DNA from 3 places in the Pantoea sp. SGAir0184 genome. Region 1 is predicted to be linked to each of the others. Evidence: predicted binding sites of a transcription regulator. Region 1 holds the regulator's gene; each other region holds the start of a gene.
What was found. Region 1 encodes LexA, which represses DNA repair genes until DNA is damaged. Its sites were predicted from a motif close to TNCTGTATGTACATACAGNA; they were not measured.
Positions count from the first base shown of each region.

Region 2: C1N60_RS13180 (DNA translocase FtsK 4TM domain-containing protein) is a predicted target of LexA. The motif match lies at 1,742-1,761, and genes of this name have one in related genera.
Region 3: umuD (translesion error-prone DNA polymerase V autoproteolytic subunit) is a predicted target of LexA. The motif match lies at 1,435-1,454, and genes of this name have one in related genera.

Region 1 is NZ_CP028050.1:3,834,132-3,837,408, reverse strand. Features, by position in the region: gene plsB (glycerol-3-phosphate 1-O-acyltransferase PlsB) at 1-945, opposite strand, end outside; gene C1N60_RS18185 (diacylglycerol kinase) at 1,071-1,439, shown strand; gene lexA (transcriptional repressor LexA) at 1,545-2,159, shown strand; gene dinF (MATE family efflux transporter DinF) at 2,288-3,277, shown strand, end outside.
Region 2 is NZ_CP028050.1:2,781,018-2,784,294, forward strand. Features, by position in the region: gene C1N60_RS13180 (DNA translocase FtsK 4TM domain-containing protein) at 1-1,680, opposite strand, end outside; gene lrp (leucine-responsive transcriptional regulator Lrp) at 1,800-2,294, opposite strand; gene trxB (thioredoxin-disulfide reductase) at 2,816-3,277, shown strand, end outside.
Region 3 is NZ_CP028050.1:2,464,431-2,467,707, forward strand. Features, by position in the region: gene otsA (alpha,alpha-trehalose-phosphate synthase) at 1-328, opposite strand, end outside; gene otsB (trehalose-phosphatase) at 325-1,113, opposite strand; gene umuD (translesion error-prone DNA polymerase V autoproteolytic subunit) at 1,472-1,903, shown strand; gene C1N60_RS11570 (LysR family transcriptional regulator) at 1,900-2,805, opposite strand; gene C1N60_RS11575 (DeoR/GlpR family DNA-binding transcription regulator) at 2,938-3,277, shown strand, end outside.

The sequences.
Region 1 (3,277 bases):
CAGCAGATAATCCATGTGGCTGCGGTGGCAGGGCACGTAAACAATTTCGTGACCATCCTGCGCCAGCTGGCGCACGCGTTCGCCGCCGTGCACGTTAATGCCCTGATAGAGCCGACTCCACAGCCAGCCCATCACACGGTCAGTCACGCGGATCGCTTCGTACGAGAAATCCGCCGCCACTTCTTCCATCATTTCGATGGCGTTCTGCTGCGCTTTTTCATGCGAAATCTTCTTGCTGCGCGCTTCGTCTTCAACCGCTTTCTCAATTGCTTTGGACTGCAGCAGCTTGTTGAACAGATCCTGGCGTGCCGGCAGACGCGGGCCGACGGCTGCCAGCCGCTGGCGGGCAAAATGAATGCGTGCGACACGTGCCAGCTTCTGCGCGATCGACTGATCGGTACCGTGTTCGGTGGCCATCTGACGCAGCGAAACCGTGGGCGAGAAGCGGACAAAGCTGTCGCGACCGTGCCACAGGATGGCAAAGAACTTCTGTATACCGTTAAGAATACGCAGATGTGGCGTCGGTTCGCCCTGAATTTCACGGCCTGGCGCACGGCCAAACATCACGGAAACCGGCAGCATCTGTACGTCCAGCGCCGCATTATTGCGGTGCAGATCGAGGTAGTCATGGAAAAGCTTGACCGACTCCGGGTTCGCCACGAAATAGGGGAAGACGCGCGGCCCATCGTGAATAAATACGTGGCGCGGCAGCAGGGTGCCGTCAATCTCCAGCGGCGCCAGCGGATCCGGCAGATCGTGCTTCAGGCACTGTGCGCGTAGCGTGAGCAGGTCCGCCTTTGAATCATAAGGCAAAACATACATCACCGGACGGGTCGGATCGATACCGTGTTCCGAGATCGGATCGGTCGGAATGACCTTACTTTTTACCAAAATAGAGAGTGGTAAATTCAACAATTTGTAATAGAGTTTACGCCAACCTGACATAGACAACTTGAAGCCTCTTGTTAGCAAAGCGCGGCAAGCATACCAGAAAGTGCGGCGAAGATCTGTGGCTGTGCCACCTCGCGCGCCCAGACATTGACGTCAAAAACAGTTAAGGGTTCCACAACATGGCAAATAACGTCACCGGTTTCCTGAGAATCATTAAAGCCGCCGGTTATTCCTGGCAGGGGCTGCGCGCTGCCTGGCAGCATGAAGCCGCTTTTCGCCAGGAGGCGATTGCCGCACTGGTCGCGGTTGCCATCGCCTGCTGGCTGGATGTCGATATCATCACGCGTGTGTTGCTGATTGGCTCGGTGGTGCTGGTAGTCATTGTTGAGATCCTTAATAGTGCCATCGAAGCCGTGGTGGACCGTATTGGTCAGGAACGCCATCCGCTGGCGGGACGCGCCAAAGACATGGGCTCGGCGGCGGTACTGCTGGCTATCTTACTGGCTCTGTTTGTCTGGATCGCGCTGCTTTGGTCGCATTTGCGATAAACATTCCACATTCATCAAGCCGCTGATTTTTCCCTCTGTTTCGGTTTTCATTTCGCCAATACCTGTATATACTCACAGCGACTGTATAAACAACCAGGGGGCGGGATGAAAGCGTTAACCAGCAGGCAGCAACAGGTCTATGACCTGATTCGCGACCATATTAATCAGACCGGCATGCCGCCAACGCGTGCTGAAATTGCTTCGCAACTGGGCTTCCGCTCGCCTAACGCTGCTGAAGAGCACCTGAAAGCGCTGGCGCGTAAAGGTGTCATTGAAATCGTCTCCGGTGCATCGCGCGGTATCCGCCTGCTGATGGAAGAAGAGGCGAGTGAAGGGCTGCCACTGATCGGTCGCGTCGCCGCCGGTGAACCGCTGCTGGCGCAGGAACATATCGAAGCCCACTATCAGGTCGACGCCAACCTGTTCAAACCCTCTGCCGATTTCCTGCTGCGCGTCAGCGGTATGTCGATGAAAGATATCGGCATTATGGACGGCGATCTGCTCGCGGTGCATAAAACGCAGGAAGTGCGCAATGGCCAGGTGGTGGTTGCGCGTATCGATGATGAAGTCACGGTGAAACGCTGGAAGAAGCAGGGCGCGATTGTCCAGCTGCTGCCGGAAAACAATGATTTCCAGCCGATTGTTGTGGATACCCGTGAACAGTCGCTAACCGTGGAAGGGCTGGCCGTTGGCATCGTGCGCAACGGCGAGTGGCTCTGAAACCCGGTTGATCTCCCCCGCTGCGGCGGCGCTCGCGCGCTGGCCGCAGTCTGCTTTAATCATACTCTTGTTCCCGGCCCGTAAGGCGCTCGCTCAGGCCGACTACCGTAACCCTCGGGATGGGGCTGATGCAGCTATTTTCCTCTTCTGATAAAACGCTGTGGCGACTGGCGTTGCCAATGATCCTCTCCAATATCACTGTGCCGCTGCTCGGCGTGGTCGATACCGCCGTGATTGGCCATCTTGATAGCCCGATCTACCTCGGCGGCGTGGCCGTAGGCACCACGGCAACCAGCTTCATCTTTATGCTGCTGCTGTTTCTGCGTATGAGCACCACCGGTTTAACCGCCCAGGCGTTCGGGGCCGGCGATAAACAGGCACTGGCGCGCGCACTGATGCAGCCGCTGCTGATCGCTCTTGCCGCCGGGTTGCTGCTGGCGCTGCTGCGTTCTCCTGCCAGTAGCCTGGCGGCAACGCTGATGGGCGGCAGCGCGGAAGTCCAGCAGCAGGCGCAGATCTTCATTGAAATCCGCTGGCTGAGCGCACCGGCTACGCTGGCTAACCTGGTGATTCTCGGCTGGCTGCTGGGCGTGCAGTATGCGCGTGCGCCGATGGTTCTGCTGATTGTCGGAAACCTGGTCAACATCCTGCTCGATCTGCTGCTGGTGCTGAAATTGCACTGGGGCGTTGCCGGTGCCGCCGCCGCCACGGCGCTGGCCGAATACGTGACGCTGGCAGTGGGATTATGGATGGTGGCGCGCGTACTGAAACTGCGCGGCATCGATTTCAAACTGCTGAAAAACAGCTGGCGCGGTGACGCGGCGCGGTTATTTCGCCTTAATCGCGACATCATGCTGCGCTCGCTCATGCTGCAGATTTGCTTTGCCTCACTGACCCTGCTGGGTGCACGCATCGGACCGGATGTGGTTGCGGTCAATGCGGTGCTGTTGATGTTCCTGACGTTTACTGCCTATGCGCTGGACGGCTTTGCTTACGCGGTGGAAGCCTGCTCGGGTGAAGCGGTAGGGGCAAAAGATCGCAGCCGGCTGCTGCTGATCTGGCATGCCGCCTGTCGCCAGGCGGGTATCGTTGCGCTGCTGTTTGCGCTTATTTATGCG
Region 2 (3,277 bases), 1.1 Mb from region 1:
CAGATCTTTCATCGGAGAGAAATCAAACGCGGCTGAGGTATCCAGATTAAATACCGGCGCGCTCTCCTGCTCAGGCTGGCTGTAACGCTGTTGCTGCTGCTGAGCAAACTGCTGCGCCAGCTGAGCCTGCTGCAGCGCCTCTTCATCTTCTTCCTCTGCCGGCTGCTGCTGCCAGCTGTCGCCGTAGCGCTGCTGCTGCTGCGAATGGAACGCTTCGCGCAGCTGGGCTTCCTGCAGCGCAGCATTATCATCATCGTGCGGCTGTGGCACTTGCCAGCTGGCGCTGATTTCCGGCTGCTGCTGGTCGGCCTCTTCACGGGCCTTCTCTTCTGCCATGCGTTGCGATGGCAGTTTGATACCGTATGAGGCCAGCTCACGCCGGGTTGGCAGCTTAACCTTGTTAGGACGCGGCAGTTCCGGGCCAATACCCTGTTTCACCTGCGGGTTATAATCGCGCTCCGGCACCACATCAAAGGCTGGCGTGTAAGCCGCAGAGCGGGCAGCAGCAGCGGCCGTCGCTGAACCGAGTGCGGCAGCGGCTGCCGTATTCAGCGGTGTGGCGGCCTGATCGGCACTCTGCCAGTTACCCATGCGCGGGCCATCATCTTCTTCAGCGAGCGAGAAGGCGTCGGCGGCCGGTGATGCAGGCACTTCGAAGCGATATAACGGAGGAGCCGCTGGCGCAGGTTCTGCTGGCGGAATAGCTGGCGCCGCAGGCGCACTGGCAACGGATGCCGATGCCGGAGCAGCCGCAGTCAGCTGTGACGGCGCAGGTTGTGGAGCTACGTTTACCGCCGGTGCGGATGGCTCAGGTGCAGCGACGGCCGGCGCCTGACGTGCGGCGTCACTGGTGGCGGCCAGCGCAGCCACGGTAGCCGCACTGGCTTTCGCCAGCAGGGGATCGTCGCTGGCGACTTCAGCCACAGGTTCCGCTACCTGTCGGGGCTTAGCCAGCAGTACGTCATCTTCGTCGTCCTGAGCCGGCGCAGCGCGCAGTGGCGGAACCGCTTCGTCGGGGTGCGCCTCGTCGTAGTCGTCTTCTTCCTGCCAGGGTTCATCATGGCGCGAGCGGTTGCTGGCAAAGGTCAGCACGCCCATCACCACGCTGCCGATCTTCTCAGCAATCGCCAGCCAGGACCAGCCGGTATAAAGCGTGATACCCGCCGCCCAGACGCACAGCAGCGTCAGCGTGCCGCCGGCACCGCTGAACCACGGCGCCATCGCATTGCTCACCAGGCTGCCAATTACGCCGCCGGAGGCAAAATACCAGATATCGTCCACGTTCAGCGCGGCCAGTCCGCAGGTAGTCACCACCAGCGCCAGCACACCAATCAGCCGCAGGCCCACCGCAAAATAGTCGATGTAATCCTGGCGATCGCGCTGACGGAAAGTGATCCAGCACAGACCAATAATCACTGGCGGAATGGCGTAGGCCATCACACCAAAAATAAACAGCAGGGTATCGGCCAGCCATGCGCCCACGCTGCCGCCCAGATTGTGGATCGGCTCGTGCCAGGCGGTTTGTGACCAGCTGGGATCGGAGGGATTAAAGCTAACCAGCGACACCATCAGATAGATGGCAAACAAGGCCACCAGGATGAGCAACGCTTCCAGCAGCCGACGTCCGCTGCTCAGTGGTTGTAATGAAACGTCTTTGTCTTCTGTATATTCCTGGCTCAAGAGAACTCTCCAGGTGCCTGTAAATTAAGAAGGCAACAGCGCCAGGCTTGCCTGACGCTGGTCCTGTATGAATTCACAGGAGTGTACCGAAATCCTGCAAGCTTTGCACCTGCCCTGCGTTACCGGGTCTTAATCACCAGACGATTGCTCTGTTTGACCTCTTCCATCACCACGTAGGTACGGGTGTCGTTGACGCCCGGCAGGCGCAGCAAGGTCTCACCCAGCAGTTTACGATAGGCGGACATATCCGGCACGCGGGTTTTCAACAGGTAGTCAAAGTCACCGGAAACGAGGTGACATTCTTGAGTTTCCTCAAGTTTTTGTACGGCGGCGTTAAATTGTTCAAACACATCCGGCGCGCCGCGATTCAGAGTAATCTCAACGAATACCAGCAGTGAAGCATCGAGATAGTGCGGGTTCAGCTGCGCGGTGTAGCCCAGAATGAAACCCTGACGTTCCAGGCGACGTACGCGTTCAAGACAAGGTGTTGGCGAGAGGCCGACACGTTTTGAAAGCTCAACGTTGGAAATACGACCGTCTTTCTGCAGTTCATTCAGAATATTTCTGTCGATCCGATCCAGATCTTTTCCGGGGCGTTTCTTGTTGTCTACCATTATTATTGTCTCTCTTAATTCCTTCCCTTTACCTGCCAAACCCTGAAAACGTTCAATGTTCAGGGCCTTACTGAAGTGAAGTCTTTAAGCCTGTGCAGTAACGCGACCATCCGTATGACGCATGCTGTCTGTCCACATCATGCGTCATTACCAATGTCAGGCTGAGTTTATTTGGCGAAATTGCGCAAAACAGAGCTGAAATTCTGTTTCGAACCGCTAAATTTTCTCTGCTTCTGACAATGTTTTCGCAAAAGCGCAGGCGATTGTCAAAGTAAAACATCCAAATTCAGTACAAGATGCCAGACAGCGTACTGGGTTGCTGTTTTTAAATGAGAATTTTTATACAGCTGCACCACAAATTGCCGAGCAATGCCCCCTTTTGGCGCAGCGCGCGTGCAGAAATGCCATTCATCGTCTACGCCGCTTGCAGTGATTGTTAACAAAATTGCTGAAACCTTTTTTTGCGACAGTAATTTCCCTACAATCGAAAACTATGTTGTCAGACACACACTGAGGAACGCATGAGTACGGCCAAACACAGTAAGCTGCTCATTCTGGGCTCCGGCCCTGCCGGTTACACCGCAGCGGTTTATGCCGCCCGCGCTAACCTGAACCCGGTTTTGATTACCGGACTGGAAAAAGGCGGCCAGCTCACCACCACGACTGAAGTCGAAAACTGGCCGGGCGACCCGTACGATCTGACCGGCCCTGCGCTGATGGAACGCATGCAGGAGCATGCTGAGAAGTTCAACACCGAAATCATTTTCGATCATATTCACACGGTTGATTTGCAGAACCGTCCGTTCCGCCTGACCGGCGACAGCGGCGAATACACGGCGGATGCGCTGATCATCGCGACCGGTGCTTCAGCGCGCTACCTCGGCCTGCCGTCAGAAGAGGCATTCAAAGGCAAAGGGGTTTCGGCCTGCGCCACCTGTGATGGTTTCTTCTATCGCAACCAAAAAGTCGCGGTTATCGGCGGC
Region 3 (3,277 bases), 1.4 Mb from region 1:
AGCCTTCCCAGGCTTCACGCTGGTACTGCACCAGATCGAGGCGATAGTGGAACGCGGGCCAGATCACCGTATTAGAAAACTGGCAGTAGTACTGATCGTAATCGTTTTGATTGAGGGGGAATGAGGCATAGGTAATGCCGTCTTGTTCGATCTGGGTAAGTTCCTCATCTTCTTCACCGGAAAACTCACTGATCTCTCCGTTCCAGCCAAACCACAATCCTCCGGTGGTCTGCAGCGCATCCAGAATGCCGACGGCGAGACCGCCTGCGTTGGTTTTGCTTCCATCAGGAATAGCGATACGGTTAGATACGACGACTAAACGACTCATAACCTAAACTCCTTACCGACGTTGTCATGTTCTAGTTGTAATAATAGTTGTTCCAGCCAGTGCCAGACCGCTGCCACATCGGGCAGACGATAGCGCGCCTGGCTTGGACCTTCACCGACCTTGACCGAGATGCCGTGCATGGCATTGACTGCAAGAAAGCCTTTCTCATCGGTCAGATCGTCGCCCACAAATACCGGAATGCGACCGGTAAATGGCGCTTCCTGCATAAATTCGCGTACCGCAGCACCTTTATCGATGCCCTGCGGTTTCAGTTCCACCACACATTTACCTGGCTGCAGCGCCAGCGCCGGAAAGCGGGTTACCGCCTCTTCGGCCAGCTGCATGATGGCGTTTTCATACTCTGGCGCGTTGCGGTAGTGCAGCGCAAAGGCCATGCCTTTTACTTCCAGCAGCGTACCGGGCCACTGGTCAAGGGTCTGCTGCAGTTCAACCTGCAGCGTTTGCGCCACCTCATCGGGCAGCGACTGACGGTGCAGATGTCCGCTGGCATCGCGGCGCTCAGCGCCGTGCACGCCCGCTGCCGGGGCTTCCAGCGGCGCGACCAGCTCATCCAGCTGGCTGATCGGACGGCCGGAAACCAGCGCCAGCGCGCCGTGACTTAAATTAGAAATTTGTTGCAGATGCTGGCGCACCGATGCGGGGATGGAAACCGACTCGGGCTGCGACTGAAGCGCGGCCAGCGTGCCGTCAACATCAAAAAAGAAGGCGTAAAGTCCGCCACTTAGCGACGGCAGGGTGCTGTTCTCATTAACCGCAGGGGTCACGTCTCCTCCTGTATCTGAACGTAAACGGGCAGTCTGTTCGCAGGCAGGCAGGAAGTGAGGAGGTTTTTCCGTAAACACGGGAATCGAAAGGGTAACGCTCCAGAACTAAACGAAATTTTCATCAACACTGCAACCGCACTACGAACATCGGCAACATTAAGTGTAGACAACAATTGAAGTTTCGCCAGACGGGCGCACAGAGTGCTTAGCGAAGAGTGCACTTTTCAGCGGTTTGCGCGGCAAAAAACTGAATTCTGCTGTTTTTCATACGCTTCGCTTTTTTTACCGCGGGCAGACTTGATCATAGCAAAAATCGCCTGATACTGTATATAAAAACAGTATCTATGGAATGTTCGCTATGACGCGTTTCTTTTTGCCACAGCTTTCACCGCCTTCGCGCTCCCGTCCGCTATTCCTTGACGCGGTGCACGGCGGTTTCCCCTCGCCCGCTCAGGACTACATCGAACGCCAGATTGATCTCAATGAGCTGCTGGTGACCCGCCCGAGCGCCACCTATTTTGTGCGCGTCGAAGGCGACTCGATGCGCGATGCCAATATCCGCGAAGGCGATCTGCTGGTGGTCGACAGCTCACTCAATGCCCGGCACGACGACATCGTGATCGCCGCCATCAACGGCGAGTTCACCGTCAAGCGGCTGCAGACGCATCCCTGCGTACAGCTGATGCCGATGAATCCGCGCTATCAGCCCATCCGGCTGCGTGAAGAGGAGGAGTTAGAAATTTTTGGCGTAGTGACGTTTATTATTTACGCCGCACGCGTCCAGCGTTAGCGCATTGTTTCGGCGCGGATCATCTCAATCAGCCGGCGTAAACCTGGGTGCAGCTGGCGACGGTCGGGGTAATACATCACCAGCGGTTCGTCTTCGCTGCACCAGTCCGTCAGCACGCGCACCAGCTGCCCGCTCGCCAGCTGCGCCTGTACGTAGCGCTCCGGGCAGTAGCCGAGACCGTAACCGCCGGCGACCGCATCAATAATCATGTCGCTCTCATTGAGCGTCAGCGTGCCCGGCACATCGACCTCATACGTCACCTTGCCCTGCGCCAGCGGCCACTTATACAGCGTGCCATTGCCAAGGCGCATGCGAATACAGCGATGGTTGCGCAGATCGTCCGGATGCTGCAGCGGCGGCGCGTCGCGCAGGTAATCGGGTGACGCCACCACGATCCAGCGCAGTTTGGGCGTCAGCGGCATGGCGATCATATCTTTCGGTACGCTGGCGCCGTAGCGGATCCCGGCGTCATAGCCGCTGCCGATGATATCCACCAGATTGTTATCCACCGTAATTTCCAGACTGAGCTCCGGATAGGTCGCCATAAAGCGCGCCAGGATCGGCCGAAACAGCAGCTGCCCGGCATCACGCGGGATGTTCAGCCGCAGGCGGCCGCTGGGTGATTCGCGGTACAGGTGCAGATCGTTCAGCGCCAGCTCAATCTGCGCAAAGCCGGTTTCCAGATGGCGCAAAAAAGCGGCACCGGCGTCCGTCGGCACCACCGCCCGGCTGGTGCGGTTGAGCAGGCGCACGCCAAGACGCGCTTCAAGACTGCGCAACGTGTGGCTGATGGCCGACGTGGTGACCCCCAGTTCCAGCGCGGCGAGGCGGAAACTCTTGCGCCGGCAAATCAGCAGAAAAACATTCAGATCGGCCAGTTCATTACGTTGCAGGGCGGGCATTTTCGTATCTCCTGACTCATTGCCTCGTTGAATCTGATTCAACTTCAGATGAGCTATGATAGCGAAGCTGCCGTACCGGACGCTATGCGCGCGTGGCATGGCAGGCAAAACGTCACTTTTAACCCTGAGCTCATGATGCTGCCCGAAGACCGAAAAGACGCTATTTATCGCTACCTGTTTGCGAAACGATCGGCCACCATTCACGAACTGGCCACGCTGATGGCGGTGTCGGCGATGACCATCCGCCGCGATATTAAATTCCTGCAGGATGCCGGTTTGGTGGTCGGCATACACGGCGGCGCCAGGCTGCCTGCCGTGGTTCATCAGGCATTGCCGTATGTGGATAAGGCACAGCTGAACGTGCACGCCAAACAAAGCCTTGGCCGTTATGCCGCATCGCTGGTACAGGATGGCCAGGTGGTCTACCTCGATGCCGGTACCACCAGCTATGAAATTGCGCGTGCGTTAGGCG